3 regions of the Massilia sp. 9096 genome follow, and region 2 is predicted to be linked to each of the others. Evidence: predicted binding sites of a transcription regulator. Region 2 holds the regulator's gene; each other region holds the start of a gene.

Region 1 (9,957 bases), 590 kb from region 2:
CTGGTCGGCGAGCGTCTTGGTCACGGGGTCAAGCGTTTGATAAGAAACAGTTTAGCGTTTGCTAAACCGCCATTATCCGCGAAAAGCAGGGTGGCGTCGAAATGCCGACGAATGTTGCCTGGCACACCTCCCAGGCAACTTTTGATGCCGGTCGTATGCGTAGGTGTGGCAACGTACGGAGCGCAAGGCAGACCTGGTGGTCTACTGGACTCATGCAAGTTCATGCAATCTATTCAAGGAGGGCCTTATGAATACGAAGCACCTCATGATTCCGGCGCTGCTGGCAGCGCTGATGTCCACCGCGCCGGCATTCGCCCAGGACCGCGACCATGGCAACTGGAACCAGGGCGACCGCGACCGCGGCGGCTACAGCCAGGGCGACCGTGGTAACTATGACCGCGGCAACAACGACCGCGGCAACCATGACCGTGGCGGCGATCGCCGCGACGGCTACGCTGCACGCGGCGGCCACGGCGGGGATAATGGCTATGGCGGCGGCCGTCACTGGAACGGCGCCGGCCCCGACCACAGCTGGCGCCGCGGCGACCGCCTGCCGGACCGCTACCGCAGCAACCAGTACGTCGTGAACGACTGGCGCGGCCATCATCTGCGCCAACCGCCACGCGGTTACCACTGGGTGCAATCGGGCGGCGACTATGTGCTGGCGGCCGTGGCTACCGGCGTGATCGCGGACCTGATCATCAACAGCCGTTAAGTTCAATTCCGGCTATTCCCCGCTCCGCGAGGGGCGGCGTGCACGGCCTGCTTCGCGCATGCGAGGCGGGCCGTTTGCGTTTGGCGCGAGTTTTCTTTTACGGCATAAGCTTTTACACTGGCTGTCTGAAATGTCATTCCGTGTCGAAAGCGCCCCTACATGAACGAGATCGCCCCGTCGTCGCAAATCGTGCTTTGCATACCTGGACCATGGAAAGATCCGTCCGAGTTTTTACAGCGAGTGGTCGATGGGACCGAGGGAGATTATCTGTTTGCCGGCCGTGTGTTGATGCATGTGCCGACCGGCACTGCCTGGGAACTGGAATTCGAAGGCCGCGATGCGCGGATGGCGCACGCCTTTGCGTCAGCCGGTCCGCATTGGCGCGACTCGCCCGAGATGGCCCGCATCGACACCCACCAAAGCGTCGTCTACTTGGTGGAGCAGGGTGGATCGGCGCAGAATGTTCAGGCGCTGATGCTGGCGGCGCGCGCGGTGCTCGATGCCGGCGGCCTCGGCGTCAAAGTCGAAAGCAGCGGTATTGCGCATTCCCCGGCTGCTTGGCGCAACATGTGCTCCGAACTTGTACTGTTCAGTGCTTATCGCGCGTTTGTCCTTGTCGTGACCATGCACGGCGAAGCCTATTCCTGCGGTATGCATACCTTCGGTTTATGGGACGTCCGGGTCGCCGACGAGGATAGCGCGAGCGCCTTGCAAACCGCCCGAGCGTTTTCTCATTACCTTTTCACCGAATCGCCGTCCCTCGAGGACCGGCAGACCTTTTCCAGCGATGCACAAGCGCCGGTTTATCGTATTTCGTCGGGGGGAAACGTGGAATATGAACATTCGCTGTTCGCCAATCCTTATGGGACCTGGCAACTGCGGCGCATCGATTCCGAAAACCAGCCATCGTCCTGGATGCAGGCAGTGCGGCGTCGTGTATTGGGACAGTAGCCTGATACGCCTGTTTGCCTTGAGAATATGAAAAAACCGCGGACCTGCCGCGGTTTTTGTTTGGAACGCTTGAAAGCTTGATCGATCAGGCGTTCTTGCGAATGAACTCGCCGATCATCGGGCAGATGATCTCGCGCCAGCGGCGGCCCGAGAAGATGCCGTAGTGGCCGCATTTCGGCGCCGTGAAATGCTGGTGCTTTTCCGGCGGGATGCCGGTGCACAGCTCGTGCGCGGCCTGGGTCTGGCCGGCGCCGGAGATGTCGTCCAGTTCGCCCTCGACGGTGAACAGGGCCACGCTCTCGATGTCTTGCGGGCGCACCAGCTGGCCGCCGACCTCCCAGGTGCCTTTCGGCAGGCGGGATTCCTGGAACACGGTTTTGATCGTTTCCAGGTAATACTCGGCCGGCATGTCGAGCACGGCGTTGTATTCGTCGTAGAACTTGCGGTGCGACTCGGCCGAATCGTCGTCGCCGCGCATCAGGTGCTGGTAGAACTCGCGGTGGCTCTGGGCGTGGCGGCCCGGGTTCATCGCGATGAAGCCGGCGTGCTGCAGGAAGCCCGGATAGACCTTGCGGCCGAAACCCGGGTAATTGCCCGGCACCGCGTAGATCACGGTGTTTTCGAACCACGAGAACGGCTTTTCGGTGGCCAGGTCGTTGACCGCGGTCGGCGACTTGCGCGGGTCGATCGGGCCGCCCATCATGATCATGGACTTGGGCAGCTTCGGATCCTTGTTGGTCGCCATCAGGGCAATGGCGGCCAGCACCGGCACGGTCGGCTGGCAGACCGAGATGACGTGCACGTCGGGGCCGAGGTGGCGGATGAAGTCCTGGACGTAGTAGATGTAATCGTCGAGGTGGAATGCGCCTTCGGACAGCGGCACCATGCGCGCGTCGACCCAGTCGGTGATGTAGACGTCCTGGTCGGGCAGCAGCGCGCGCACGGTGTCGCGCAGCAGCGTGGCGTGGTGGCCCGACAATGGCGCCACGACCAGCACGGTCGGTTGTGCGAGCGCGGCGAACTCCGCGTCCGGCAGGTCTTTCTTGAAATGGAGCAGCTTGCAGAACGGCTTGTCGACAGCCGTTTGTTCCACGATGCCCACCGTCTTCCCGTTGATCGTGGTCGAGGTCAGGCCGAAAGCAGGTTTCTCATAGTCCTTGCCGAGGCGGTACATCAGTTCGTAGCCGGCAGCGATGCGCTGCGAGAACGGGGTATGCGCGAACGGGGAGACTGGATTCGAAAACAGTTTGGCAGAGGCATCGGCCCACTGCATCAGCGGGTTCAGGAAGGAGCGTTGCATCTCGTGCAGTTGATAAAGCATAGGTTTTCCTTCGTGACTCTGTGCGCAATAAATAAACGTTTGCGCTACGTATGCGGTTGATTATAGGCTTATTTTAACGTGCGGCAACACTTGCATCTCGCCAATCTGAAAATGGTTCGTTGCAGTCGTTTTATCACACTTCGTTATACGCAGTTCGTTAAGTGCGATACATAAGACAATGCCCCGCTCGGGGCGGGGCATTCGGTATGTCGTAAGACTGTAACGGAACGATCAGTCGAACACAGGCGTCTCGACGCCGAGGATCTTGTGCAGCTTCGGCGAGGTGGTGGTGTACTGCATGTGGATCTTCTTGTCCGGGAAGATGTACGGCGCGGCGCCGAAGGCGGCCAGCGCGGCTTCGTGGAAGCCCGACAGGATCAGCTTCTTCTTGCCCGGGTAGGTGTTGATGTCGCCCACGGCGAAGATGCCCGGCACGTTGGTCTCGAACTTTTCGGTGTCCATGACCTTCAGCTGGCGGCGCTCGATGTCCAGGCCCCATTCGGCGATCGGGCCGAGCTTCGGCGACAGGCCGAAGAACACCATCAGCATGTCCAGCGGCACGCGGCGGGTAACGCCGTCGGCGCCGGTGACCTTGACTTCCGACAGCTTGCCGTCGCGCTCGTCGAAGCCGGTGACCTGGCCGGTGATCAGCTGCATCTCGTACTCGTCGCACAGCTGCTTCATCTTGGCGACCGAGGCCGGGGCGGCGCGGAAGTCGTCGCGGCGGTGCACCAGCACGACCGACTCGGCCTTGCCGACGAAGTTCAGGGCCCAGTCCAGCGCGGAGTCGCCGCCGCCGCAGATGACCAGGTTCTTGCCGTCGAACAGGCTCGGATCCTTGACGCGGTAGAACAGCTGGCTGTTCTCGAACTTCTCGATGCCGTCGACCTTGATGGTGCGCGCCTGGAACGAACCGACGCCGGCCGCGATGAAAATGGTCTTGGTGATGAACCGGGTGCCGGTCGAGGTCTCGACGTTGAAGCGCTGGTCTTCGCGGCGCTGCACGGTCGTGACTTCCTGGCCCAGGTGGAAGGTCGGCTCGAACGGCTCGATCTGCTTGAGCAGGTTGTCGGTCAGTTCCTGGCCGGTGCACACCGGCACGGCCGGGATGTCGTAGATCGGCTTGTCAGGGTACAGTTCCACGCACTGGCCACCGACGGCCGGCAGCGAATCGATCACGTGGGCTTTGATTTCCAGCAGGCCCAGTTCGAACACCTGGAACAGGCCGACCGGGCCCGCGCCGATGATCACGGCATCGGCTTCGATGGCGCCGGCAAAGGAACTGTTGGGAGCGATGGTGCCCACTTCGGGCGTAGCGCTGATAGTCATGGTTGTGGGATTTTCCTGTCGATGTTGTTTGGCTTGGCGGTCGGTCGAGGCGGAAAGCGGTGCTCGCAACACTGGCGTAGCGCGCTAGTGTGCCACGATTGCGGCAGATTTGCCGGGACCGGCCTCGCAGCGCAACCCGGACAATGCCGGGTCGGCGGGTGAGCGATTAACGCGCCAGTTCGCCCAGCTTGTCCTTGACGTCCTTCCACTCTTCGGCGTCGGGCAGGGCAGGCTTGGTCTTGGTGATCGACGGCCAGTTGCGCGCCAGGTCGACGTTGATCTTGATGAATTGCTGCTGGTCCGACGGCACGTCTTCTTCCGCGTAGATCGCGTTGACCGGGCACTCGGCCACGCAGACGGCGCAGTCGATGCACTCGTCCGGGTCGATCACGAGGAAATTCGGGCCTTCCCGGAAGCAATCTACCGGGCATACATCCACGCAATCGGTGTAGCGGCAACGGATGCACGATTCGGTAACAACGTGGGTCATAACAATCCTATCAATACGTTTTCAAGGCCCCCGGCCGAAAGCGGCGGCATGTGATGTGAGTGGGAGTTCGCCGGACGCGGCAAAGCACTGTATTTTAGGGCAATTCTGCGCCTAGGACAAATCAGACTTATACACAATACACATAAGCAAATGTGATGGGTACGCCCGGCAGGTTCCGGATCTTGCGGAAATTTGTGCGGATGAGCCGGCAGCTCAGGCTTCGGGCGTACGCGCGCCCGCGCGCAGGTGCGCGAGCAGGGCCGGCCAGAGCGCCTGGTCGAGGCCGCCGTCCTCGTGCAGGACGACGGTATGGCAGCGCTGGCCGTCGTCGGCGGTGATTTCCCAGCGGACCAGGTCGGCGCCGGCGGCCGCAGGCGGCGGCGCGGTGAAAAAGTCGAGCTGATCGAGCAGGGCCTCGATCGCGGCGCCGTCGCCGCGGCAGCCGGTATCGAGCTCGAAGCAGTCGCTGCGGCCGGCAAAGCCGCCGCTGGTTCTGGCGGTGATTTTCATGGCGCCGGATCGAGCACGGCCAAGGCCGCGACTTCGGTGGTGACGGCGGCGCCATCGCCATCCGTGGCGGTGCTGCTGACGGCGACGCCGGCCAGCATCGCCTGCGTACTCGGCTGGCCGGCGCCGGCCGGGCCCGAGCGGCCATGCGCCGCGCACCAGCGCGCCAGCGCCTGCATCTCGGCGTCGAGCACGCGTTCGGCGTCGTAGTACTCGGACAGATTCATGGTGCCGCAGCAGGCCCGGCGGTCCTGGCGTGCGCCGGGCGCATCGCTGACGCAGGCGGCCAGGCGCAGGCCGGGCGGATGCGCCTGGCCGGCCAGGGCGGCCGCCAGTTCGGCCGGCACCTCCAGCACCTCGCGCTGGGCGAAGCGCTGGCGGATGAAGTCTGTATAGGCGGGCGGCTTGCCGTCTTCCTGGCAGATGCGCAGCATCTCGTTGGCGACGTCGGCGTAGGTGGCCGCCCGTTCCGGCGCGGCGATCAGTGCACGCAGCAGCAGGCCGCGCAGCCAGGCGGCGCTGCGATGCAGGACGCTGGCGCAATCCTCGAACGCGGGCCGGCGCTCGAACGCGAACACGTCGGCGAGGATGTCGTAGACGGCGCCGGTGAACACCTGCGAGATCGCGTGGACTTCGGTACCGGCCTGCGACAGCGTCAGGTCGTTGTCGGCGTTGCGTAAACCGTTGGTGTTGCCGAGCGCCAAGCCGAACTGCTCCGCGATATCGGCCAGAAACGTCTTGTCGTGCAGCCGGGCCTTGGTCTGGGCCACCACGGCGTCGCATTGGTCGAGCTGGGACAGCGCCAGGAAGATCGCGGTCAGGTCGCCGAAGGATTCGTGCAGGCCGCCGGTCTGGGGCGGATTGTCGGCGTTCAGCCATTGCGGCTTGAGGCCGTCTAGCACGGCGTGGCCGGTCTCGTGCGAAACGATGTCGAACGAGCGGCAGGTGTAGATGCGAACGGCCTCGTCCGGCGCCGCGCCCGCGCCCCCGCCGGCCTGGGCGAAATCGCCGAACTTCAGGCAGCACTGCGAGCGGCTGTAGAAGGCATTCATCACGTTCGGCAAGCCGTAGGGATGGATTTGCAGCGGCGAGGTGTCGACGCTGCTGTTCCATTGCCAGGGCAGGGGCATTTCGGCGCCGGCCGCGGACAGCGCGCGCTGGTACATCGTGAGCGTCTGGCGCACCACGGCGAAGGTGTGAACGGCGTCGAACTGAGGCGTATCGGGCATGGTGACGAAGTCGCCGAAGGCGTTCGGCTCGACCTTCGGAATGTTCGGATCGTCGATGGCGATGCGGGCGTCGCGCGGTCCGGCCAGCACAACGCCCGGTAAAAACGCCTTGCGGGTGCCGATCTCGGACACCGACGGATCCTGTTTCCACATCAGGACACGCGCGCCGAAGGCATACGGCAGGGGCACATCGCCGCCCTGGCCGTCGCCGGCTCCGCTGGACGGCGCCGGGTCGCCAGGGCGCGGCCGGCCAGGCTGGTCGAGCAACTGGGCCGCCTTGCGGTGCTGGCGATAGGGGGCGGTGGGCATCGGAACGAAGCCGAGCGGCGGGATGACGGGCGATTCCATGGCGTACTCCTGGTGAAGGCCTGATCTACCGCATGGTCTTCCCTTGCCCGAAACCGGCATTGAGAAGAATCAAGTGCTCACTGGCTAGAAGCAAACCCTCTGTCCATCACGCAAGATGCGTGTCGGAAATCTTTACAGTCGGCATTTTTGCTCGTTGCCAAAATTCATGAGTATTGAGGAAAATCAATAACTTAGTCATGCTGGCACAGAACCTGCTTATAGGAAATTATCAAAAGGGAATATCCCCGACAACAAGGAAAGATGAAATGCGTGCAATGATCAAAGCTCTGGTAGGTACCGCAGTCGCCGTGGCAGCCATGTCGGCTCAGGCAGACACTCAACTGTTCGGTTGGCAGCTGCACCTGCCGGGCCAGACCATCACCAACATCAACCAGCTCGGCTTCAACGGCGACAGCTTCGTCCAGAACAACTTCGGCAACGGCGGTGACGCATTCACCTTCACCGACAACGGTATCTTCAACATCACCACCAAGAACGCCGGCACCTCGCTGTTCGGGGGCGTCGGCCAGCTGACCGGCGACTTCCAGGGTGGCAACGGCACCGGCAGCCTGTCGGCTGGCCGCATCACCTTCAACGCCGGCGGCGTCCTGAACATCTATTACAACGCTGCCCAGACCTACGACGGCGTTGGCGCAACTGCTGCCAACCGTGACGGCGCAGCGACCGGCACCCTGATCGCCTCCTTTGCCCAGGTGGCTGGCGGCGGCGGCGCGATCAACCCGGACGGTACCCCGAACAGCAACGGTCAGCTGACCCTGAACTTCAAGTCGACCTTCTTCGCACCGGGCGTGTTCACCTATGCCAACGGCACCGCGCTGCCGGTGGGCTGGACCTTCGGCTTCGTGACCACCAACGCGTCCGAAGACCTGGGCAACGCCTCGAGCGCCACCGCGCGCGAAGCGCTGACCGGTTCGGCCAACACCGTCAACAACCCGCCGGCTTACTTCTACGTCAACAACGGCGGCCAGCTGAAGCTGTCGAACGTGCCGGAACCGGCATCGCTGGCGATCTTCGGTGCCGGCCTGATGGGCCTGGCTGCTCTGCGCCGTCGCAAGTCGAACTGATTCGACTTCCCCGCAGTACTCGAAAAAAACCGGCTTCGGCCGGTTTTTTCATGCCCCTGGCATTGGCGGCCCGGAGCTGGCATCATGGCGAGCTGTTCTTTTGTAACCGAATCCAGGAAGGATAGCCGAATGGCGGACATCAGCATCACCCAGCCCCACAGCCTGAGCCCGGACGCGGCGCGCGCGGCGGCTCAGAAGGTCGCGGACAAGTTGTCCTCGGACTATGGATTGGCGTGCAAGTGGGTCGGCGACGTGCTGCAGTTCGAGCGTGCCGGCGTGGATGGCACGCTGACGCTCGGCGGGCGCGAGGCGCTGATCAGGATCAAGCTGGGACTCATGATGAGCGCATTTGCGCCCACCATCGAGCAGAAAGTGGCGGACAACATGCGCAAGGTGTTTGCGTAGTCCGCCGGGGGAGGGCTGGCATCAGCCCTTCAAGCATCAATCTTTCAATTCTGCTATCAGGTCGACGTACTGCTGCTGCGCGTCTTCCCGCGACGTGCCTTTCAGGGCCGCCCAGGCATCGTACTTGGCGCGGCCGACCATGTCGGTGAAGCCCGGACGCTCGCCGCTGATGTCGCCGTTCGCGCCTTGCTTGAACAACGCGTAGATCTTCAGCAGCGTCATGTTGTCCGGGCGTTCCGGCAGGTTTTTCGAATCGGTCTGGGCCTGGGCGAACTGATCTTGCAAACTCATGGTGACTCCTTGATAGACGGTCAATACTCCGGTCATCTTAGCGCATCGCGCCGGAATCGCCCCTGAGTTGCAAGGATTTTAGAGGAAACGCTCAGGCGTTCGGTGACTCGGTGGCCTGGACCGTCTAACAGCGCCCCCAAGGCAAGGCGCATCGGCGCAGACAGTACGCTAGTACCGCGAGACGATGCAACGCAGCCATGGGGGATTTTGTTACGCGCGCTTACAGGGTGTGGACGAAATCAACCTTGATAAGCGAGCCTGCTGAGTAGCATACGTGCCTCGGCCAGCCAAACCCAAGCCGCTGATACCGCGAGTTTGCGGTCGTGATGCATCACTGTGCGGCGCCAGCGTTCGGTCCAAGCGTGGGTTCGTTCAACGACCCAGCGTTTGGGCAGGATCGTGAATCCTGAGTTGATAACAGCAGTTGGCTCAGATGTCGTCTTGGGATCGTGCAGCGTTCCGATCGTGCTGTTACCTGGACGACGAACGACTTCGACACGAATATGATGCGCCTGCTCGATATCATGGGCGCACTTCCCACCGTACGCGCCGTCGGTGTAAAGCTTTTCGAGCCGAGGGCTCTTGGCGCACGCTTGCGCAACCACGGCTGCGGCAGCATCTCGGTCCTGCACGCTCGCGGCGGTCACCGTGACTGCGATGAGCAGCCCCATTGTATCGACGACGAGATTGCGCTTTCGTCCTTTGACCTTCTTGCCTGCATCGAATCCGCTTTCGCCACCTTGTGGCGACGCGCGAGTGGACTGTGCATCGATCACTGCTGCGGCCGGCGTACTCGCGCGTCCCATTCGTGCACGCCATTGTTCGCGCAGCCGGTCCTGCATCTGCTCGAATACGCCGGCTTCGACCCAGCGCGAAAATGCCTTGTAGACCGCCTGCCAAGGTGGAAACGTCTCGGGTAACAGCCGCCAGGCGCAACCCGTGCGCAGTACATACGAGCACGCATTTACCAGATCGCGGCGGCTGTAATGCACAGGCGTGCCGCGTTTTCCTGGTAATCGCTCGAACAAATCAGCGACCAGCTCCCACTCGGCATCTGTCAGATTGGTGCTGTATGGGGAAATATCCTCGCGTCGGTGCGCTGCCGTGTAGCCATACCGTTTGGCGCCCTCAGCTCGCTCCGTATGCGCGCGGCGCGCTGGCTTGAGCCGTACGATGCCTTGCGCACGCAGCACGCGTCGAATCGTTGCATCGCAAACGCGTAACCCACAGCGGCGATGCAGCTCGTCGGCGATTTCATGCAAACTGGCTTGGGCGCGCTCCGTCAC
Region 2 (9,957 bases):
GCAGGAAGCCTCGGTGTTCCGCCGCCTGACGGTCGAGGAAAACATCCGCGCGGTGCTCGAGCTGCAGCGCGAGAACGGCAAGCCGCTGTCCAAGGCGCGCATCAACGAGCGCCTCGACCAGCTGCTGGGCGAGCTGCAGATCGACAAGCTGCGCCAGAACCCGGCGCTGTCGCTGTCGGGCGGCGAACGGCGCCGCGTCGAGATCGCGCGCGCGCTCGCGACCGATCCGCGCTTCGTGCTGCTGGACGAGCCGTTCGCGGGCGTGGACCCGATCGCCGTGATCGAGATCCAGCGCATCGTGCGCTTCCTGAAGGAGCGCGGGATCGGCGTGCTGATCACCGACCACAACGTGCGCGAGACGCTCGGCATCTGCGACCGCGCCTACATCATCAACCAGGGTGCGGTGCTGGCCTCCGGCCGGCCCGACGACATCATCGCCGACGAATCGGTACGCCGCGTGTATCTGGGTGAACACTTCAGAATGTAGTTATGAAACAGACGCTGCAACTCAAGACATCACAGCATCTTGCGCTCACGCCGCAACTCCAGCAGTCGATCCGCCTGCTGCAGCTGTCCACTCTCGAGCTGCACCAGGAAATCGAGCAGGTCCTGAGTGATAATCCGCTGCTCGAACGGCTCGACGATCCGCTCGACCGCTCGGTGCGCCTGCTGGGCGACGGCGCCATCAACAACGCCCCGGCCACGCCGGGCGAGGCTCCCAGCCCGGCCAACGCCAACGGCAGCGACGAGCACAGCGCGCCGGCCGCGAACGCCGAGGGCGAGGGCCACGAAGGCGGCGACGACGTGCACGCCGCCGAGCACGACGGCGACTGGGGCGAGGGCGGCCGGTCGAGCGGCGGCGGCGAGGAAGAGGATGGCCGTCCGCAGCTCGAGGCCAGCCCGGTCTCGCTGCGCGAACACCTGATGGAGCAGGTGCGCATGACCTGCGCCGCGGCGCGCGACTGCGCCCTGGTCGAGCTGATCGTCGACGCGCTCGACGACAACGGCTACCTCGAGGAATCGCTGGACGACATCCACGCGCGCCTGCCGGAAGAGCTCGAGATCGAGTTCGACGAACTGCGCACCGCGCTGTCGATGGTGCAGAGCCTCGACCCGGCGGGCGTGGGCGCGCGCAGCGCCGCCGAGTGCCTGGCGCTGCAGATCCGCCGCATGCCGGGCGTGCCGCTGGTGACGCGGCGCATGGCCCTGGTCATCGTCGAGCGCTACCTGAGCTGGTTCGCCCAGCGCGAATTCAACAAGCTGAAAAAGGCGCTCGACTGCGACGACGAGGACCTGCGCGAAGCCCAGGCCGTGATCCGCCGCTGCAACCCGCACCCGGGCGCCGCGTTCGCTTCGGACGTGTCGGACTTCGTGGTGCCGGACGTGATCGTGCGCCGCGCCAAGGATGGCTGGAGCGTGCAATTGAATCCCGAAGTGATGCCGCGCCTGCGCGTGAACAGCCTGTATGCGCAGGCGCTCAAGCAGGGCAAATCCGAGACCCAGATGAGCGCGCAGCTGCAGGAAGCCAAGTGGCTCATCAAGAACATGCGCCAGCGTTTCGACACGATCCTGCGCGTGGCCCAGGCCATCGTCGAACGGCAGCGCAACTTTTTCTCGCACGGCGCGGTTGCCATGCGGCCCCTTGTTTTACGCGAGATAGCTGATACACTAGGTTTACACGAGAGCACAATTTCTCGCGTCACAACGCAGAAATACATGCTGACCCCGCACGGCATGTTCGAGCTGAAGTATTTCTTCGGGAGCCACGTTGCCACCGAGGCGGGAGGCGAAGCATCATCGACGGCCATCCGGGCTCTCATCGTACAACTCACAGGAGCAGAAGACCCCAAGAACCCTTTATCCGACAGCAAGATCGCGGAGATGCTAGGGGAACAGGGAATGGTCATTGCGCGGCGCACGGTCGCCAAATACCGTGAGGCGCTCAAGATCCCGCCCGTTAGCCTTCGCAAATCCTTGTAACAAACGCTGCCTGTTGCGCTCCTGCGCACGCTTGCGGCAGCGTATCTTCAAAGGAGTGTGTGTATGAATCTCACCATCAGCGGCCATCACCTCGATGTCACCCCAGCCATCCGTGAATACGTACAGAACAAGCTCGAACGCATCACCCGCCATTTCGATCAAGTGATCGATTCCCACGTCATCCTCTGCATCGACAATCTCACCGAAAAAGACAAACGCCAAAAGGCCGAGATCAATCTGCGGGTGGCGGGAAAGATCCTGCATATCGCCAGCGCCGCGCACGACCTGTACGCCGCGATCGACATGCTGATGGACCGCCTGGACAGGCAGGTCGTCAAATACAAGCAGATGCTGCAGAATCATAGTCACACCGGACACAAGCGCATGCTGGATGAAGGAGACAGTGCAGCCGCCACGGCCTGACGCCGTCCGCAGCACAGCATGACGAAGGGCGCACTGGCGCCCTTTTCGTTTTATGATGCGGCTAGATCAACCATCTCCGACATCATGAGCGCAGACGCTACCCGCGAACACGTGCAGACCCGCATTGCCAACGGCACCGGCACCTTTACCCTCGACCGGCCCAAGGCCCTCAATTCGCTGTCGCTCGACATGGTGCGTGCGCTGACGCAGACCCTGCTGCTCTGGCGCGACGATCCTGCGGTCGATGCGGTCGTCATCGCCAGCAGCAGCGAAAAAGCGCTGTGCGCGGGCGGCGACATCCGCTTCTTTTACGAAGCCGGCCGTGCCACGCCGGGCGGTGGCAGCGCGCTGCTCGAAGATTTCTTCACCGAAGAATACGCGCTCAATCACCTGATCCATTTTTATCCCAAGCCCTACATCGCGCTGATGGATGGCGTCGTCATGGGCGGCGGCATGGGCATCGCGCAAGGCGGCCCCGACTGCGCACTGCGCATCGTGACCGAGCGGACCAAGATGGCGATGCCGGAGGTGAACATCGGGCTGTTCCCGGACGTGGGCGGCAGTCACTTCCTGTCGCATGCGCCGGGCAAGCTGGGGGTGTATCTGGGCGTGACGGGCGCGACAATTGGCGCGGCGGATGCGCTGTATGTCGGGTTGGCGGACGCGTTCGTGCCGGGTGAGCAGATGGGCGCGCTGCACGCATTGATCGAGGCGACCCCGGGTGCGCAACTGCCGGCGGCCATGCGCGACTTTGCCGCACCGTTTGCGCAGCAGGCCGGCGCGAGCAAGCTGCAAGCCGCGCGCAGCGTCATCGACCGCCACTTCGGCGCGGCATCGGTGTCCGCCATCATGGCCGCGCTGGCCGGCGACGACGATCCGTTCGCGCAGCAGGCGCTGCAGGCGATGCGCCAGCGCTCGCCGTTGATGATGTGCGTGACCCACGAGATGCTCGAACGCGGCGCCGCCATGGGCGTGGCCGACTGCCTGCGCATGGAGCGTTCGGTGGTGCGCCGCAACTTCGAACACGGCGAAGTGCTGGAAGGCGTACGCGCGCTGGTGATCGACAAGGACAACCGGCCTGCCTGGAATCCGCCGGCGCTGGATGCGGTCACGCCGGACATGGTGGCGCGCTTTTTCGAACCGGTGTGGCCGGACTGGGCGCATCCGCTGCGCCATCTGTGATCCTCGCGCGCGCGTGACGCGCAGTCCCGCGCGAGGCCTTACGGCTGCTCGCGGTGCCTGACCACCACGCGCTCGGTATCGCCGAAATACGCCCCGAGCCGCTCCGCCATGTACACCGAACGGTGCTGGCCGCCGGTGCAGCCGACCGCCACCGTCAGGTAGCTGCGGTTGTCCTTCTTGAACGAGGGCAGCCATTTGGCGATGAAGGCGCGGATGTCCGACAGCAGCTCGGTCGCTTGCGGCTGGGCGTCGAGGAAGGCGATCACCGGCGCGTCGCGGCCATTCAGCGGGCGCAGCGTCAGGTCGTAGTAGGGATTCGGCACGGCACGCACGTCGAACACGAAGTCGGCGTCCAGCGGCACCCCGTGCTTGAAGGCGAACGATTCGAAGAACAGCGTCAGCGGCGCGTGTTCGACCTCGGCCAGTTCCTTGACCCAGGCACGCAGCTTGTTGGCCGACAGCTCGGAGGTGTCGATCACGTGGCCGAGCTTTTCGATCGGTCCCAGGCGGTCGCGCTCTTCCAGGATGCACTCGATCAGCGTGCGGCGCGACGCCGGGTTCTCGCCGGGACGCAGTTCGTGCGACAGCGGGTGGCTGCGCCGCGTTTCGGAAAAGCGCGCGACCAGCGAATGCGTGCTCGAGGTCAGGAAGATCACCTTGACCTGGTGGCCTTCGTCGCGCAGCGTGCTGACCGTGGCCGGCAGCTCGGCCAGCGACTCGGCGCTGCGGGCGTCGACCGCGACCGCGATCTTCTTGTCCGGGTCGCCGTCGACGGTCTTGACCAGGGCCGGCAGCAGGGCGGGTGGAAGATTGTCGACGCAATAATAACCCGCGTCTTCGAGGACGTTCAGGGCAACCGATTTGCCGGAGCCCGAGATACCGGTGATGAGTACAATGCGCATGAGCGCATCATACCGCAATAATTGTCGATGAATTCGTCAAAGACGCGCGATGAATGCTGCTTAATCGCTGCTCATTGCCTGCCGCTGGCGGAGCAGGGGTTTCGTGAAGCATGGCTTCACGCCTGCGGAGCGGGCCGGGCCGCGAGGGCCGGCACTGTAATGCAGCGCATTAATCGCTGCTCATTGCCTGCCGCTGCCGCTCCATGAACTCCTGCAGCGTATCGATGCCGCGCAACTGCAGGATCGTGTTGCGCACCGCGGCCTCGAGCAGCACCGCGATGTTGCGGCCGGCCGCGACCGGGATCACGACCTTGCGGATCGGCAGGCCCAGCACGTCTTCGGTCGGGAAGTGGAACGGCAGGCGCTCGACTTCCTCGTCCAGCGCGCCGCGCTTGACCAGGTGGACGATGAGTTTCAGGCGCATCTTGCGGCGCACCGCGGTCTCGCCGAAGATCGCCTTGATGTCGAGCAGGCCCAGGCCACGCACTTCGAGCAGGTTCTGCAGCAGCGGCGGGCAGCGGCCTTCGATCATGTTGGGGGCAATGCGCGAGAACTCGACGGCGTCGTCGGCGACCAGGCCGTGCGAGCGCGAGATCAGCTCCAGGCCCAGCTCGCTCTTGCCGAGGCCGGAGTCGCCGGTGATCAGGACGCCCACGCCGAGCACGTCCATGAACACGCCGTGCATGATGACGCGCTGCGCCAGCTTCTTGGACAGGTACACGCGCAGGAAGTCGATCACCTGCGCCGCCGGCAGTGGCGTCGAGAACAGCGGGATGTTCTGCTCGTCGCAGATGGCGAGGATGTCCGGCGGGGTATCGAGACCCTGGGCGATGATCAGCGCCGGCGGGCCGCCCGCGATCAGCTCGCCGATCACATGGCTGCGCGAGCCGGTTTTCAGGCGCTGGTAATAGTTCAGTTCCTGGTGCCCGAACACCTGGATGCGGCCCGGGTGGATCAGGTTCAGGTGGCCGACCTGGTCGGCGGCCGAGACGGCGTCGCCCGAGATCAGGCGCTCGCCGCCCGGAAAACCGGCGAACCAGCCGAGTTGCAGGCTGTCGCGGTTGTCGTCGTACAGCCTCTGGATGGTCAGCGGAGTCTGCAGCATGATGGTCGCCGGCTCAGCCCAGGGCCTGCAGGCTCGGCTGCCAGTTGATGATGCGTTCGTGGACCGAGCGCGGATCGGGATCGGTCGCCAGCGCGGTGCGGATCGCCTCGTCCGAGAACAGCTCGGCGATCTCGGACAGGATTTCCAGGTGCTGCTGGGTCACGTGGTCCGGGATCAGGAGGAAGAACAGCAGCTTGACCGGCTGGCCGTCGGGCGATTCGAAGGGAATCGGCTCGACCAGGCGGACAAAAGCGGCCATCGGCGACTTCAGACTCTTGCTGCCCTTGACACGCCCGTGCGGCACGGCGACGCCGTGACCGAGGCCGGTGGAACCGAGGCGCTCGCGCGCGAACAGGTTGTCCGTGACGGTCGAGCGGGCGATACCCAGATTGTTTTCGAAGATCAGACCAGCCTGTTCAAAGGCGCGCTTCTTGCTCGACACTTCGATGTCGAGTTGGACATTCTCGAGCAAGAGGATTTTGCTTAAATTAGTCATAACACGCTTCAATTGCGGTGCACCAGGGGTGCTTGCGAGCGGGAATTATAGGCCTGTTTTATGCCTGTGTAATTCGAATTCTCGTCTGTACGATAAGCTGTAACGCCACCCTCATAAACCGTTACTGACCTGGCTTAAGGATGACGACCGAGTGTACGCAATTTCCTATATGGAATTTAGGATTTTGCGCAAGGAATACTTGTTGACAAGCGGTTTCGCCGATTTTTCTGGCGACCCGCAGCGCTGCCCGGCGCCCCCGGGTCTGTCCTCCGGGCCGGCAGCTGTGGCCCGAAACGGACACTTCACGTCTGCCAGATGGGGGCGCCGAGCTGGATTTCAGCCTGGATCCATCGGCTTCACTGGCGCGCGGTGCGCAAATTCGGCGGCTTGCCGGTGCTGAAATTCGCGCGCCAGGGATTGATGTCGAGGCCGCCGCGCCGGGTGTAGCGGGCATACACCGCAAGCTTGTTCGGTTTGCACTGGCGCAGGATGTCGCTGAAGATACGTTCGACACATTGCTCATGAAACTCGTTGTGCTCGCGGAAACCGATCAGGTAGCGCAGCAGGCTTTCCTGGTCGATCTGCGGACCGACGTAGCGGATCTGTACGCTGGCCCAGTCCGGCTGCCCGGTGACCAGGCAATTCGACTTGAGCAGGTGCGACACCAGGGTTTCCTCGACCGCGGCTTCTTCAAAATTGGCCTTGAGCAGCTCGGGCGCCGGACTGTAGCTGTCGACTTCGATGTCGAGGCGGTCCAGCAGCACGCCATCCAGTTCGCCCATCTTGAGCTTGGCGAAATCTTCCGGCAGCGTGAGCGCGACGTGGACCGGCGCACCGAAGGCATTCGACAAGTCTTCGCGCAGCAGGGCGAGCAGGGCGTCGGTATTGGCCAGGCGGGTCTGGTTGAAGGAATTCAGGTAGAGCTTGAACGACTTGGACTCGACGATGTTGGGCGAATCGGCGGGCGCCGTGATGACGGCGATCGCCACCTGAGGCTTGCCGCGCATGTTCAGCCACGACAGCTCATAGGCGTTCCAGATGTCGACGCCGAAGAAAGGCAGCGTGCCCTTCAAGCCGAGTTCGTCGCGCTTTTGCTGGCGCGGGATCGGAAACAGCAGCTCGGGCGCGTACTCGGTCTGGTAAGCCGAGGTTTTGCCGAGCGGCGATTGATCAGGAGTATTGTTCATGGTTCAGTCTCGATAGGCCGGCTGAGTTTGCCTGCCGCTGCGCACGGGATCGCCGGCGCGGCGGCAAAGCGGCGTATCGTACACCTTTTTCGGCACTGTATGCGCGTCCAGTCCTTACAAAAACAGCTTGTAGACCGGATTGGCCGTCTCGTCCCAGTGACGGTAGCCCAGCGTGTCGAGGAATTGGCGGAACTCGTCGATCTCGTGCGGCGGCACCTGCAGGCCGACCAGGATGCGGCCGACGTCGCCGCCCTGGTTGCGATAATGAAATAGCGAGATGTTCCAGTTCGGCGCCAGGCTGTCCAGGAAACGCATCAGCGCGCCGGGCCGCTCGGGAAACTCGCAGCGGTACAGCAGCTCGTCGTGCGCCAGCGCGCTTTTTCCCCCGACCAGGTGGCGCAAGTGCTGCTTGGCCAGTTCGTCTTGGGTCAGGTCGAGCGTACGAAAACCGTGCTCTTCGAAGGTGCGCGCCAGCAGCGTCGACTCGTCGCGGTTGCCGATCTGCACGCCGACGAAGACGTGCGCTTCACGCTCGTCGCTGATGCGGTAGCTGAATTCGGTGACGTTGCGTGGTCCGACCAGGCTGCAAAAGCGCTTGAAGCTGCCGCGCTGCTCGGGCATCGTCACCGCGAACACGGCTTCGCGCGCTTCGCCGACTTCGGCGCGGTCCGCGACAAAGCGCAGCCGGTCGAAATTCATGTTGGCGCCGCAGGCGACCGCGACCAGCACTTCGTTATGGACCGGCCGGCGCGTCATCTGCGCGCGCTCGATATACGCCTTGGCGCCGGCCACCGCCAGCGCACCGGCCGGCTCGAGGATGCTGCGCGTGTCCTGGAACACGTCCTGGATCGCGGCGCAGATGGCGTCGGTGTCGACGATCACGATCTCGTCGACCACTTCCTTGGCGATCCGGAAAGTTTCTTCGCCGACCAGGCGGACCGCGGTACCGTCGGAAAACAAGCCGACGTCCGGTAGGGTGACGCGTTCACCCGCCTTGAGGCTTTTCGCCATCGCGTCGGAATCGACGGTTTGCACGCCGATCACGCGGATGTCGGGCCGCACCGCTTTCACGTAAGCGCCGACGCCCGAGATCAGGCCGCCGCCGCCGATCGCGACGAAGATCGCATGGATCGGACCGGCATGCTGGCGCAGGATTTCCATGGCGATCGTGCCCTGGCCGGCGATCACGTCCGGGTCGTCGAACGGATGCACGAAGGTCAGCTTTTGTTCGCGCTCGAGCGACAGCGCATGGTTGTAGGCATCGGTGTAGGAATCGCCGTGCAGGACGACCTCGACGTTGGCGCCGCCGCGCGCCTTGACCGCATTGATTTTCACCGGCGGCGTGGTGGTCGGCATCACGATCAGCGCGCGGCAGCCAAGCCGGCTGGCCGACAAGGCAACCCCTTGCGCATGGTTGCCGGCCGAGGCGCAGATCACACCGCGCTTGAGCTGCTCGGGCGGCAGGTGCGCCATTTTGTTGTAGGCACCGCGCAGCTTGAAGCTGAACACGCTTTGCATGTCTTCGCGCTTGAAATAAATGCGGTTGCCCATGCGCTGCGACAAAGTCGGCGCGTACTCGAGCGGTGTTTCTTGGGCTACGTCATAGACGCGCGCGGTCAGGATTTTCTTGAGATAGTCGGTCGTCATGTTGAGGTCTGGGCTGAGTAATTGCCGACGACATGCCGCGTCCGAATGGCGGACGGCGTGGCGAAACGGTCCTGCTTGGCGATAGCCGAGGCGTGCAAGGCGGTGGCGGTGCTGGGTGTGGCGTGGCCAACCGTGTCGTTGCGAAGGTTGCAGCTCATTATAATGGCCGATCCCTGCCATCCGCTATTTCCATTTTTTATCGATGATCGACTCCGCCGTCCTCTGGCTGCTGAAATTCCTTGCCGTGCCGACCGTCGGTCTCTCATCGGTGTTCCTGATCAGCTTCGTCTCCGCGACCTTGCTGCCGCTTGGCTCCGAGCCGGCCGTGTTTGCCGTCATCAAGGCCAATCCATCGATGTTCTGGCCGGTGGTGCTGGTGGCGACGCTCGGCAATACGCTGGGCGGCATCACCGATTACTGGATCGGCTATCGCGCCAAGGTGGCGTTTGCCAAGGAACGCTCGTCACGCTGGTTTCACTGGCTGTCCAAATATGGCGCCAAGACCATGCTGCTGTCCTGGCTGCCGGGCATCGGCGATCCCTTGTGCACCTTGGCCGGATGGCTGCACCTGCCGTTCTGGCCGAGCGTGATTTATATGGCGATCGGTAAATTCGGGCGTTATCTGTTCATGACGATGACGCTGCTTTATATTCCGAATGGATGGTGGCGCTGGGCCGGCGATACCTTGAATCGCTTGTTTTGAAAAGCGAATCGCCTGGATCATGAAAAAAGCCCCTGGACGGGGCTTTTGCATTGGGATGTGCGAATTATTTCGAACGCGCGAACTTGCGGCGCAGGCCCAGGCCTGCCAGGCCGAGGCCGATCAGGGCCAGCGAAGCCGGCTCCGGGACGTTATTCGTCACAGCGATGTTGGTGAAGACGAAGTTCTCGTCGTTGTAGTCGAAGTCGGTGCCGTGGGCGCGGTCCAGGTCTTCGAAACCGATCGCGATACCTTCCGGGATCACGTCGTCGCCGCCGTAGATCGACGAGTAGATGTGCTGGGTCAGGTCGGTATTCTGGGTCGGGTCGGTGGAC
Region 3 (9,957 bases), 4.2 Mb from region 2:
CAAGGAAAGGGGCGGATCATACACGACTTCAAGGGGCCGCGCCTTTCGATTCCGCAAGGAATTCCTGGAAGAACGGTTCCAAACGATGATACGTTACAAGGCAGAGCCGCCCATGGCCGCTTTGCCATGCTATCCTTCCGCTTCCCGTTCTCACCATGAAGTCAATGAATACGATCAGTTCCGTCGCCGAGTCTCCTGAAATCAACGATGCCGGCGAGTCCCTGCCGCACGCCGAGCCGCAAGATCAGCAGAAAGATCAGCCGCAAGATCAGCAGCCACACAGCGAGGTCGATGGCGGCGCCGACACGTCCGCCGTGCAAGCCGCACCCGCCGCGGCCCCCGGCGCCGACGCACAATCGCCGCGCGCCCTGCTCAAGCAGCTGCAGCAGCAGTTCAAGGCATTCCGCGAGTGCCTGCCGCTGGCGATCGGCATCGACAAGCAGGTGCTGGCGCGCATGCCCGGCCTGAACCGCAAGACCATGCGCGCGGCGCTCGGCATCCACACCGGCTCGATGCGTTACCTGCGCGCGATGGAAAAGGCGACCGTGCGCTATGACCTCGACGGCAATCCCGGCGCCGAAGTCAACGACACCCACCGCCAGCACGCCAAGGAGCTGCTGCAGGAGCGCTACAAGAAGGAAGCCGACCGCAAGAAGGCCGAGCGCGACGCCGCCGCCGAGGCCGAAGCCGAACGCAAGCGCCAGGACAAGCTGCAGCAGCTGGCATCCAAGTTCTCGCGCCGCTAAACCGCATGGCCGACGCGCCGACGCCGGACGACGCCTTGCCGCCCTACCAGGGCCTGACCCTGGCCGAGGTGCGCATGGTGCGCACGCCCGAGGATGCCGCCGCGGCGCTGGCCGCCATGGCGCAGGCCGACGCGATCGGCTTCGATACCGAATCCAAGCCGACCTTCCGCAAGGGCGAAGTCTCGACCGGCCCGCACCTGGTGCAGCTGGCCGACGACCGCCATGCCTGGCTGTTCCAGATCGGCGCGCTGGACGCCGGAGCCGGCGCCGCGTCGCCGGCACTGGCGGCGCTGCGCGTTCTTCTGGAATCGCCGGCCGTGCTCAAGGTCGGCTTCGGCCTGGGCGACGATGTGCGCCGCCTGCGCACCAAGCTCGGCATCGACACCGCCAACGTGCTCGACCTGGCCACCGCCCTGCGCCGCGGCGAGCGCAATGCCTGGGGCGCGAAGACCGCGGTCGAGCGCTTCTTCGGCCAGCGCCTGCAAAAATCGCGCCGCATCACCACCACCAACTGGGCCATGCCGCGTCTCTCCGACAAGCAGATCCTGTACGCGGCCGACGACGCCCACGTCGCGCTGCGCATCTATCGCCATTGGCGCACACAGGTGCAGCCGGGGCAGGCGCCTGCGTCCGCGCCTGAACGCACCGGCAGGCGCGTCGAGCCGCAGGACTGAAATCCTGGCCGACCCGGCGTGCTGCCGGCGGGCGCCGCTACGCGAGCCTGCATGCGCCCCGCCGTGCAGGCCTATAATGCCGGCATGAACCCGCTTCACCCGCTTCCACGCCGCGCAGCCTGGGCCGCCCTGTGCGCGGCTGCCCTGACGCTGGCCGGCTGTTCTCCCTCCGGCACCGACGCCGCCACCGGCGCAAAACTGTTCGCCCAGTGCGCCGGCTGCCACCAGGTCGGCCCCAACGCCCGCGCCGGCTTCGCGCCGCAGCTCAACGACCTGTTCGGCCGCCGCGCCGGGTCCACGCCCGACTTCCGCTATTCGGCTGCCATGAAGGCCTCCGGCATCGTCTGGAACGACACCACCCTGGCCGCCTTCCTGCACGCTCCCGACAAGCTGGTGCCGGGCACGGCGATGCGCTTCTGGGGCATCGGCGACGTGCGCCAGATCGCCGCGCTGCTGGCCTACCTGCGCACCTTCCAGTCGCCCTCGGCCGGCCAGCCACCTGCCGGCCAGCCGCCCGCCGGTTCCGCGCCTGGCGCGCCGCCGCGCTAGCCGCCGATACGCGCGCCCGCGCCGCGCCACCCTGCTACACTGATTGCAGCCCAGGGAGCAAGGATGGACGACGACAAGCCGATCGGCGCGCGCCTCCAGCAGGCCGAGGCGGACCTCGCCGGCGCGGCGCGTGCCCGCCTGCGCGAGGAGATGCGCCGCTACTGGCGCGTGATGACCTTCTACGAGCGCTTCGAGCAGCTGGTCGCGCTGATCCTCAGCGCCGTGATCGCCGTGGTCATCATCGTGGCCGTCGTCGAGCTGGTCGAGATCGTGGCGCTGATCCTGATCAACGAACCGCTCAATCCGATGCGGAGCGACGCCTTCCAGCTCGTGTTCGGCATGATCATGACGCTCCTGATCGCGCTCGAATTCAAGCACTCGATCGTCAAGGTCGCGCTGCGCCGCGAAAGCATCATCCAGGTCAAGACCGTGATCCTGATCGCCCTGCTCGCGCTGGCGCGCAAGTTCGTCATCCTCGACGCCGACACCAGCCCCGGCAAGATCGCCGCACTGGCCGGGGCGCTGCTGGCGCTCGGCATCGTGTACCGGCTGGTGCGCGAACACGACGGCGGCGCCGGCGCCTGACACCACGCGGTATGATGCGTCGTAGCTGAGCTCGACCGTCACTCACTGGAGCGCCATGCGAGGTCCGATCCCCGTTCTTGCCGCCTGCTCGCTTGCCATCTGCCTGCTGGCGGGGCTGGCTCCACGGGCCGCGCCTTCGCAGTCCATTTCTTCGAAACCGGACCTGCGCCGCGTCCCCGACAGCATGGCCCAGCGCCTGGCGCCCTGCCTGTCCTGCCACGGCAACGGCACCGCCGAACGCCGCTACTACCCGCGCATCGCCGGCAAACCGGCCGGCTACCTCTACAACCAGCTGCAGAACTTCCGCGCCGGCCGCCGCCAGTACCCCTTGATGACCTGGATGGTGACGCCGCTGTCCGATGACTACCTGCACGAAATCGCCGACTGGTTCGCCGCCCAGCACCTCCCGAGCCCGGTGCTGGAGCGCGCCGGCCTGCCTACTGGCGAGCTGGCGCGCGGGCGCCAGCTGGTCACGCGCGGCGACCCGGCGCTGCGTGTGCCGGCCTGCATCGCCTGCCACGGCGAACGCCTGAGCGGCGCCCTGCCCGCGGTGCCCGGCCTGGTTGGCCTGCCGCGCGACTACATCAACGCCCAGTTCGGCGCCTGGCGCAACGGCACGCGCCGCGCCCAGGCGCCCGATTGCATGGCGCAGATCGCCACTCGCCTGAGCCTGTCGGACGTGAGCGCGATCTCGGCATGGCTGGCGAGCGAACCGCAGCCGGCGGATCCAACCCCGGCGCCGACAGTGGGGCGGCCCTTGCCGCTGGCCTGCGGCAGCGTGGCGGAGGGCGCATGAGCATGGCGCGCATGGCCCGGCTGGCGCTGCTGGCGGCGACGGCCTGTGCGGCCGGGGCGATCGCGCTGGCCTGGCCGCGCATGCAAATGATCCCGTCCAGCTCGCGCGCCGACTGGGCAGCCACGCCGGACAACATCGCACGCGGCGCCTACCTCGCGCGCGCCGGCGGCTGCGTGGGCTGCCACACGGCGCGCGGCGGTGCAGCCTATGCCGGCGGGCGCGCCCTGGACACGCCGTTCGGACGCCTGGTCGCGCCCAACATCACGCCCGACCGCGCCACCGGCATCGGCGCCTGGAGCGCGGACGACTTCTGGAATGCGCTGCACAACGGCATCGCGCCGGGCGGGCGCCTGCTGTACCCGGCCTTCCCCTACCCGAATTACACGCGGGTCACGCGCGCAGACAGCGACGCGCTGTTCGCCTACCTGCGCAGTTTGAAATCCGTGCGCCGGCCGAACGCGCCGCACGCGCTCGGCTTTCCCTACAAGCTGCAGGCGGCGCTGGCCGCCTGGCGCCTGCTGTACTTCACGCCCGGCGTGTATGCGCCCGCGCTGTCGCCCACTTCGGCGCCCGCGCCCGCGCGCGCGGACGTGTGGAACCGCGGCGCCTACCTGGTCGAGGGCCTGGGCCATTGCGGCGCTTGCCACAGCGCGCGCAACGCCATGGGCGCGTCCAGCGCTGTCCTGGATGGCGGCCTGATGGCCGGCAGCGGCTGGTATGCGCCGGCCTTGACCACTGGCGGCCCAGCCGGCCCGGACCAATGGATCGAGGCCGACCTGGTCCAGCTGCTGCGCAGCGGCGTCGCGCCCCGGCATGCCGTGTTCGGACCGATGGCCGAGGTGGTCGGGCAAAGCCTGCAGCACCTTTCCGAGCCCGACCTGCGGGCCATCGCCGTCTACCTGAGATCGCTGCCGGCGCCGCCCGGCCGGCACGCGGCAACCGCGCCGGCCGCCGCCGCGCCGGATGCGCTCATGAAGGGTGGCGAACGGCTGTATGCCCGGCACTGCGCCGACTGCCACGGCAAGGACGGCGGCGGCGTCGAGGGCGACGGCCAGACGATCTATCCGCCGCTGGCCGGCAACCGCGTCGTGAGCGCGGCGGAACCGGTCAACGCCATCCGCATTGTCCTGAACGGCGGCTTCGCGCCGGCCACCGCCGGCAATCCGCGCCCCTATGGCATGCCGCCATTCAGCACGCTGCTCGACGACGAAGAGGCCGCCGCCGTCATCAGCTACGTGCGCGCCAGCTGGGGCAACGCGGCGCGCGCCGTGACGCCGAGCGAGGTCAACGCGAACCGGGCGGTGCCGCCGGATTGACGTTGCCGGACGGCGCCGCGCCGCTCGTGTAGCGGACCGGGCTATCGTCGGCCAGGCTGGCGTCCCACAAGGGCAGCGCATAATTTTCGTAGTCGCGCACCTTGAGCGCGATGGTGCGCCCGGGCGTATCGAGCGTCACCGCGTCGATGCCAAGCGGCGCAAGGAACATGACGGACACCGCACGCGACGTGCATGGATCGCCGGTGCCTACCAGGTTCACATAGGTGAGGAACACCCGGGTCACTTCCTGCTTTTCGATGGCCCAGCGCACCTTGCATTCGAGCCTGAGATCCCCCAGGCGCTTGGTGTCGGGCGGCAGCTGGGCGCTTTTCACATAAGGCTTGATCCTGAAAAGCCCTTTCGGCCGGTCCAGGATCAGGTCGTATTCGCCGTCGCGCTTCTGTTCGACCAGGGGCAGCTTGAACCTGCCGCCCGCGTCGACCGGGATGTCGATCGAATCGTCGTCGCTGGCCAGGCGCATCTTGAGACCCTGCATCCCGACCTGTTTCGACTTCGGGATCAGGATGAAATACATCTCGGAGTCCGGCGCCAGCGCATGCTTGTCGCGATAGGCCTGCAAGCCTTTCAGCATCTGCGTATAGGAACGCAGTTCGGGGTCGCGCGTGCTGCTGACTTCGACGCGGCCGGTGTCCGGCGTCGCCTCCTGGGCGGCGCCCGCCGCCAGCGGCGACCAGGCCAGCAGGACGGCAAGCACATGGCGCAAACGATGCATATTGTATGGTCCCTTTCTATCGGCTGAAGCGAAACGAGCAGCGACGCATGCGGCAATCAGGCTAGCACGATTCGACGCCTTGCCGGGCAGTTTGTCGATGGCCCGGCTGCGGCGCACGGCATGCGGCGCCGGCCGTGCCACGCGCGGGTGCGCGCCGCACCCCGCCCCGCACCCATGCAGGCCGGCGCGCACCAGCGTAGGGCATTTCGCGCCGGATTGGTTTGGCATGCTTCTTGTATGTTGATCATATAAAAAGATACGGGGGTGGCGGCATGCGGGACTTCTTCAACGAGATGACGAGCGGCGGTACGGCAGGTGGGGCGACGCGCGAGCACTACCGCGAGTTCGAGGCCTGGCTGCGCGGCCAGAACCCGCAGCGCATCGAACGCAAGCGCCTGGAAGCCGACCTGGCGTTCCGCCGCGTCGGCATCACCTTTGCCGTGTACGGCGACGACGCCGGCACCGAGCGCCTGATCCCGTTCGACACCATCCCGCGCATCATCCCGGCGCACGAGTGGAGCGCGCTGCAGGCCGGCCTGGTGCAGCGGGTCAAGGCGCTCAACATGTTCGTGCACGACATCTACCACGACCAGCACATCGTCAAGGCCGGCATCATCCCGGCCCGGCAGATCTACCAGAACGCCCAATACCGCCCGGAGATGCAGGGCATCACCGTGGCCAGCGACATCTACGCCCACATCGCCGGGGTCGACATCGTGCGCGCCGGCCAGGGCGAGTTCTACGTCCTGGAAGACAACCTGCGCGTGCCGTCCGGCGTGTCGTACATGCTGGAAGACCGCAAGATGATGATGCGCCTGTTCCCGGAACTGTTCGCGCGCCACCGCATCGCGCCGGTCGACCACTACCCGGACCTGTTGCTCGACAATTTGCGCAGCGTGGCCCCGCAAGGCGTCGACGACCCCACCGTGGTCGTGCTCACGCCGGGGATGTACAACTCGGCCTACTTCGAGCACGCCTTCCTGGCCCAGCAGATGGGCGTCGAGCTGGTCGAGGGCAAGGACCTGTTCGTCAACGCCAACGCGGTGTGGATGCGCACCATCCGCGGCCCGCGCCGCGTCGACGTGATCTACCGGCGCCTGGACGACGACTTCCTCGACCCGCTCGCGTTCCGCTCGGATTCGACGCTGGGCGTGCCCGGCCTGCTGTCGGTGTACCGCGCCGGACGCGTGACGCTGGCCAACGCGATCGGCACCGGCGTGGCCGACGACAAGTCGATCTACCCCTACGTGCCGGACATGATCCGTTTCTACCTGAGCGAGGAAGCGCTGCTGAACAACGTGCCGACCTGGCAGTGCAGGAAGCCCGCCGACCTGGCCTACACGCTGGCCCACCTGGAACAGCTGGTGGTCAAGGAAGTGCACGGCGCCGGCGGCTACGGCATGCTGATCGGCCCGAGCGCGAGCCGCGCGCAGATCGAGGATTTCCGCCGCAGGCTGATCGCCAGACCGGACGGCTACATCGCCCAGCCGACACTGGCCCTGTCGGCCTGCCCGACCTACGTCGAGAACGGCATCGCGCCGCGCCACATCGACCTGCGCCCGTTCGTCCTGTCGGGCAAGACGATCTCGATGGTGCCCGGCGGCCTGACGCGCGTGGCGCTGCGCGAAGGCTCGCTGGTGGTGAACTCGTCGCAGGGCGGCGGCACCAAGGACACCTGGATTCTGGAAGAATGAGGAAGCACACGACATGCTGAGCCGCACCGCCGACCACCTGTACTGGATGGCGCGCTACACCGAGCGCGCCGAGAACACCGCGCGCATGCTCGACGTCGCGCTGCAGACCTCGATGCTGCCGCAGTCCAGGCTCGAGACCGAGCAGGCCTGGCGCGCCATGCTCGGCATCTCCGAGCTGCAGGACGCCTTCGACGCGCGCCACGGCGCGCTCGATGTCGAGAACGTGCTCGACTTCATGGTGCGCGATCCGTCCAACCCCTCGTCGATCGTGGCCTGCCTGACCGCCGCGCGCGAGAACGCGCGCGCGGTACGCGGGGTGCTGACCACCGAACTCTGGGAGACGCAGAACGCCACCTGGCTCGAACTGCCCGAGCGCGTGCGCGGCGGCATGGATGCGAGCGCCGACCCCGGCGCCTTCTTCGAATGGGTCAAGCACCGCTGCCACCTGGCGCGGGGGGTCACGCTCGGCACCATGCTCAACGACGCGGCCTTGTACTTCATCCAGCTCGGCACCTTCCTGGAGCGCGCCGACAGCACCGCGCGCCTGCTCGACGTGAAGTACCACCGCACCAGAGGCGCCGCCCCTTCGTCAGACGACCACGACGTGCTGACCCAGCGCGAGTTCTACTACTGGGCCGCGCTGCTGCGCTCCGTGGCCGGCTTCGAAATCTACCGCAAGGTCTACCGCGACTCGATCACCCCGGCGCGCGTGGCCGAACTGCTGATGCTGCGCGCCGACATGCCGCGCTCGCTGCTGGCCTGCATGGAGCAGGTGGTCGCGAACCTGAAGGCGGTGCGCAACGACGTCTCGTCCGAGACCGAGCGCCTGGCCGGCAAGATGCACGCCGAACTGCAATTCGCGCGCATCGAAGACGTCCTGGAGGCCGGGCTGGACGCCACGCTGGACCGCTTCATGAAGAACGTCTACGCGCTCGGCAACGGCATCAGCCGCGATTTCCTCGTGCCCCTGGGCGCCTGAGATGCACCTGTCGATCCGCCACGAAACCCTGTACCGCCATACCCAGCCGCAAGCCTACAGCATCGAGCAGCGGCACCCGACGCCGCGCGCCGGGCCGCAACAGCAGGTGCTGTCCTGGAAGATCGCGGCGCCGGGCCATTGCGCGCCCTACGGCGACGCCTACGGCAACGTTTCGCACATGCTGACCCTGAGCGAAGCGCACGACGCGGTGCGCATCCTGGTCGAAGGCGTAGTCAGCACCATCCCCCTGCGACGGGGGCGGCTGCAGCTGCCGGAGCACCTGTCGCCGCTGATCCGCCCGATGACCGATGCCTGCTGCCGCCTGGCGATCGGGCGCGACTACGAATCGGCGGCGCCGGTGCGCGGCATGCGGCGCGGCAGCGGCAGCGGCAGCGGCGAGGAGACCATGCGCGTCGAGGCGCTGGTGATGCCCTTGGTGGTAACGCAACAGTAAGTCAAACCACGCCCGGCAGGCCGAATTCGGCGGCGGCTTCGACGAAGGCAGCGTTGCGGTGACGCGCTTCGTCACCATCGACGAGCCGAACCGGTACTTCAACGCGCTGCGCAGCAGCATCCGGCAACGGTCATGCAGGATGCATGCACGTTCGTTTGAGATGGATACAAAATTCTGACAATTAGACAAAGATGCAGATAGGAAAAGTTGCTGAACTGAATTAAACTCGGATGCCGGTCGCGTGGCGGCTCGCTTTCAGTCATTCGGGGGTCATCATGCAAACCTATGCATCGTTTCGCCGCGGTTCCGCCGCCACCCGGCTCAGGCTCGCGCTTTACTACCTCCATCGGATCGTCACCAGCCGGACCCTGCGCCATATCGGCCATCGGGTCCTGGTGGCCGCGTTGCGCGTCCACCGCGGCGCCGCGCACCCGCCCGCGCAGGGTGCGCGCCACCCGGCCGCCGGCTTGCGCGCGGCCGGCTGCCTGCGGCTCGGACCCTTGCTGTCGCGGGCGCAATGCGACGACATGCTGCGCTACCTGGACGACAAGGTCATGGTCGATGCGCGCGGGAGCGGCCGGCGCTTCCGCCTGGGCGAGGTACCGCAGGAAGCGAGCCTGGGCGACTACCCGCTCGAGACCATCGTCGCTTGCCCGCACCTGCTGCAGATCGCCAACGATCCCGCCGTCATCGGCCTGGTGAGCGACTACCTCGGCTTCACACCGACCATCGTCAGCCTCGGCTTGCGCTGGTCGTTCCCGCAAGCCGCGCGCGCCGGCACGGCGGCCGACACCGTGCAGCGCTTCCACCGCGATTCGGAGCCGGGCAGCACCAAGCTGCTGATCTACCTGACCGACGTCGACAGCGACTGCGGGCCCCACGTCTACGTCGAAGGCAGCCACCGCGAGCGCATGCCGATGCGCCTGCGGCCCTATGCCGACGCCGAGGTCGCGCGCAAGTACGCGAGCGTCACGTCGATCGAGGGCGAAGCCGGCACCGGCTTCCTGATCGACACCAAGGGCATCCACAAAGGCGCCGCGCCGCTGCGCAAGCCGCGCCTGCTGCTCGGCATCCAGTACGCGCTGCTGCCCTGCTTCCTGTACGAATACGCGCCGGTGCAATGCCGCCAGGCCGGCCAGTTCGACCGCCACATCAACCGCCTGATGATCACCGAGGAGGCGGCGCCGGCGCCCGCCCCCGCCGTCGCCACGCAGACGAGCGACGAACCGCTGCGCGAACCGACGCCCGTCGCCTGAACCGATCGCGGCAAGCCGCTGCGTCGCTATTGGCGGAAAAGCCGCATCCGTTCCCAACGTCTTCGCATGGCGGCGGCCTGCACAGCTCAGCCGGCCTACACCATCTCCGCAAACCCGATCCGGTCCGTGGTCGCCGCACGCGCGTCGTCCACACCCACCTTGTGCGAAGCCAGCA

What was found. The regulator sigma-54, encoded in region 2, starts transcription at its own class of promoters, with help from an activator protein. The targets are predictions, from matches to a motif close to TGGCANGNAANCTGCTTT.
Positions count from the first base shown of each region.
Region 1: the regulator sigma-54 is predicted to act here: its motif matches at 7,092-7,109, upstream of FA90_RS23935 (PEP-CTERM sorting domain-containing protein).
Region 3: the regulator sigma-54 is predicted to act here: its motif matches at 5,622-5,639, upstream of FA90_RS03030 (circularly permuted type 2 ATP-grasp protein).

Region 1 covers NZ_JQNN01000001.1:5,468,644-5,478,600, forward strand. The annotation lists gene rsxB (electron transport complex subunit RsxB) at 1-24, opposite strand, end outside; gene FA90_RS23900 (RcnB family protein) at 248-715, shown strand; gene FA90_RS23905 (DUF4261 domain-containing protein) at 875-1,666, shown strand; gene FA90_RS23910 (polyhydroxyalkanoate depolymerase) at 1,752-2,987, opposite strand; gene FA90_RS23915 (NAD(P)/FAD-dependent oxidoreductase) at 3,219-4,316, opposite strand; gene fdxA (ferredoxin FdxA) at 4,483-4,806, opposite strand; gene FA90_RS23925 (protealysin inhibitor emfourin) at 5,020-5,316, opposite strand; gene FA90_RS23930 (hypothetical protein) at 5,313-6,890, opposite strand; gene FA90_RS23935 (PEP-CTERM sorting domain-containing protein) at 7,208-7,975, shown strand; gene FA90_RS23940 (polyhydroxyalkanoic acid system family protein) at 8,105-8,380, shown strand; gene FA90_RS23945 (acyl-CoA-binding protein) at 8,417-8,671, opposite strand; gene FA90_RS25960 (IS5 family transposase) at 8,911-9,957, opposite strand, start outside.
Region 2 covers NZ_JQNN01000001.1:4,875,367-4,885,323, forward strand. The annotation lists gene lptB (LPS export ABC transporter ATP-binding protein) at 1-487, shown strand, start outside; gene FA90_RS21175 (RNA polymerase factor sigma-54) at 490-1,980, shown strand; gene hpf (ribosome hibernation-promoting factor, HPF/YfiA family) at 2,044-2,403, shown strand; gene FA90_RS21185 (enoyl-CoA hydratase/isomerase family protein) at 2,488-3,585, shown strand; gene rapZ (RNase adapter RapZ) at 3,624-4,487, opposite strand; gene hprK (HPr(Ser) kinase/phosphatase) at 4,657-5,592, opposite strand; gene FA90_RS21200 (PTS sugar transporter subunit IIA) at 5,606-6,088, opposite strand; gene queF (NADPH-dependent 7-cyano-7-deazaguanine reductase QueF) at 6,445-7,275, opposite strand; gene ilvA (threonine ammonia-lyase, biosynthetic) at 7,390-9,102, opposite strand; gene FA90_RS21215 (YqaA family protein) at 9,125-9,625, shown strand; gene FA90_RS27010 (PEP-CTERM sorting domain-containing protein) at 9,690-9,957, opposite strand, start outside.
Region 3 covers NZ_JQNN01000001.1:692,290-702,246, reverse strand. The annotation lists gene FA90_RS03065 (ProQ/FINO family protein) at 315-746, shown strand; gene FA90_RS03060 (3'-5' exonuclease) at 752-1,420, shown strand; gene FA90_RS03055 (cytochrome c family protein) at 1,505-1,969, shown strand; gene FA90_RS03050 (phosphate-starvation-inducible PsiE family protein) at 2,120-2,554, shown strand; gene FA90_RS03045 (c-type cytochrome) at 2,610-3,350, shown strand; gene FA90_RS03040 (cytochrome c) at 3,347-4,666, shown strand; gene FA90_RS03035 (hypothetical protein) at 4,635-5,399, opposite strand; gene FA90_RS03030 (circularly permuted type 2 ATP-grasp protein) at 5,672-7,093, shown strand; gene FA90_RS03025 (alpha-E domain-containing protein) at 7,107-8,072, shown strand; gene FA90_RS24750 (transglutaminase N-terminal domain-containing protein) at 8,074-8,526, shown strand; gene FA90_RS24745 (phytanoyl-CoA dioxygenase family protein) at 8,802-9,782, shown strand; gene FA90_RS03010 (type IV pilus twitching motility protein PilT) at 9,878-9,957, opposite strand, start outside.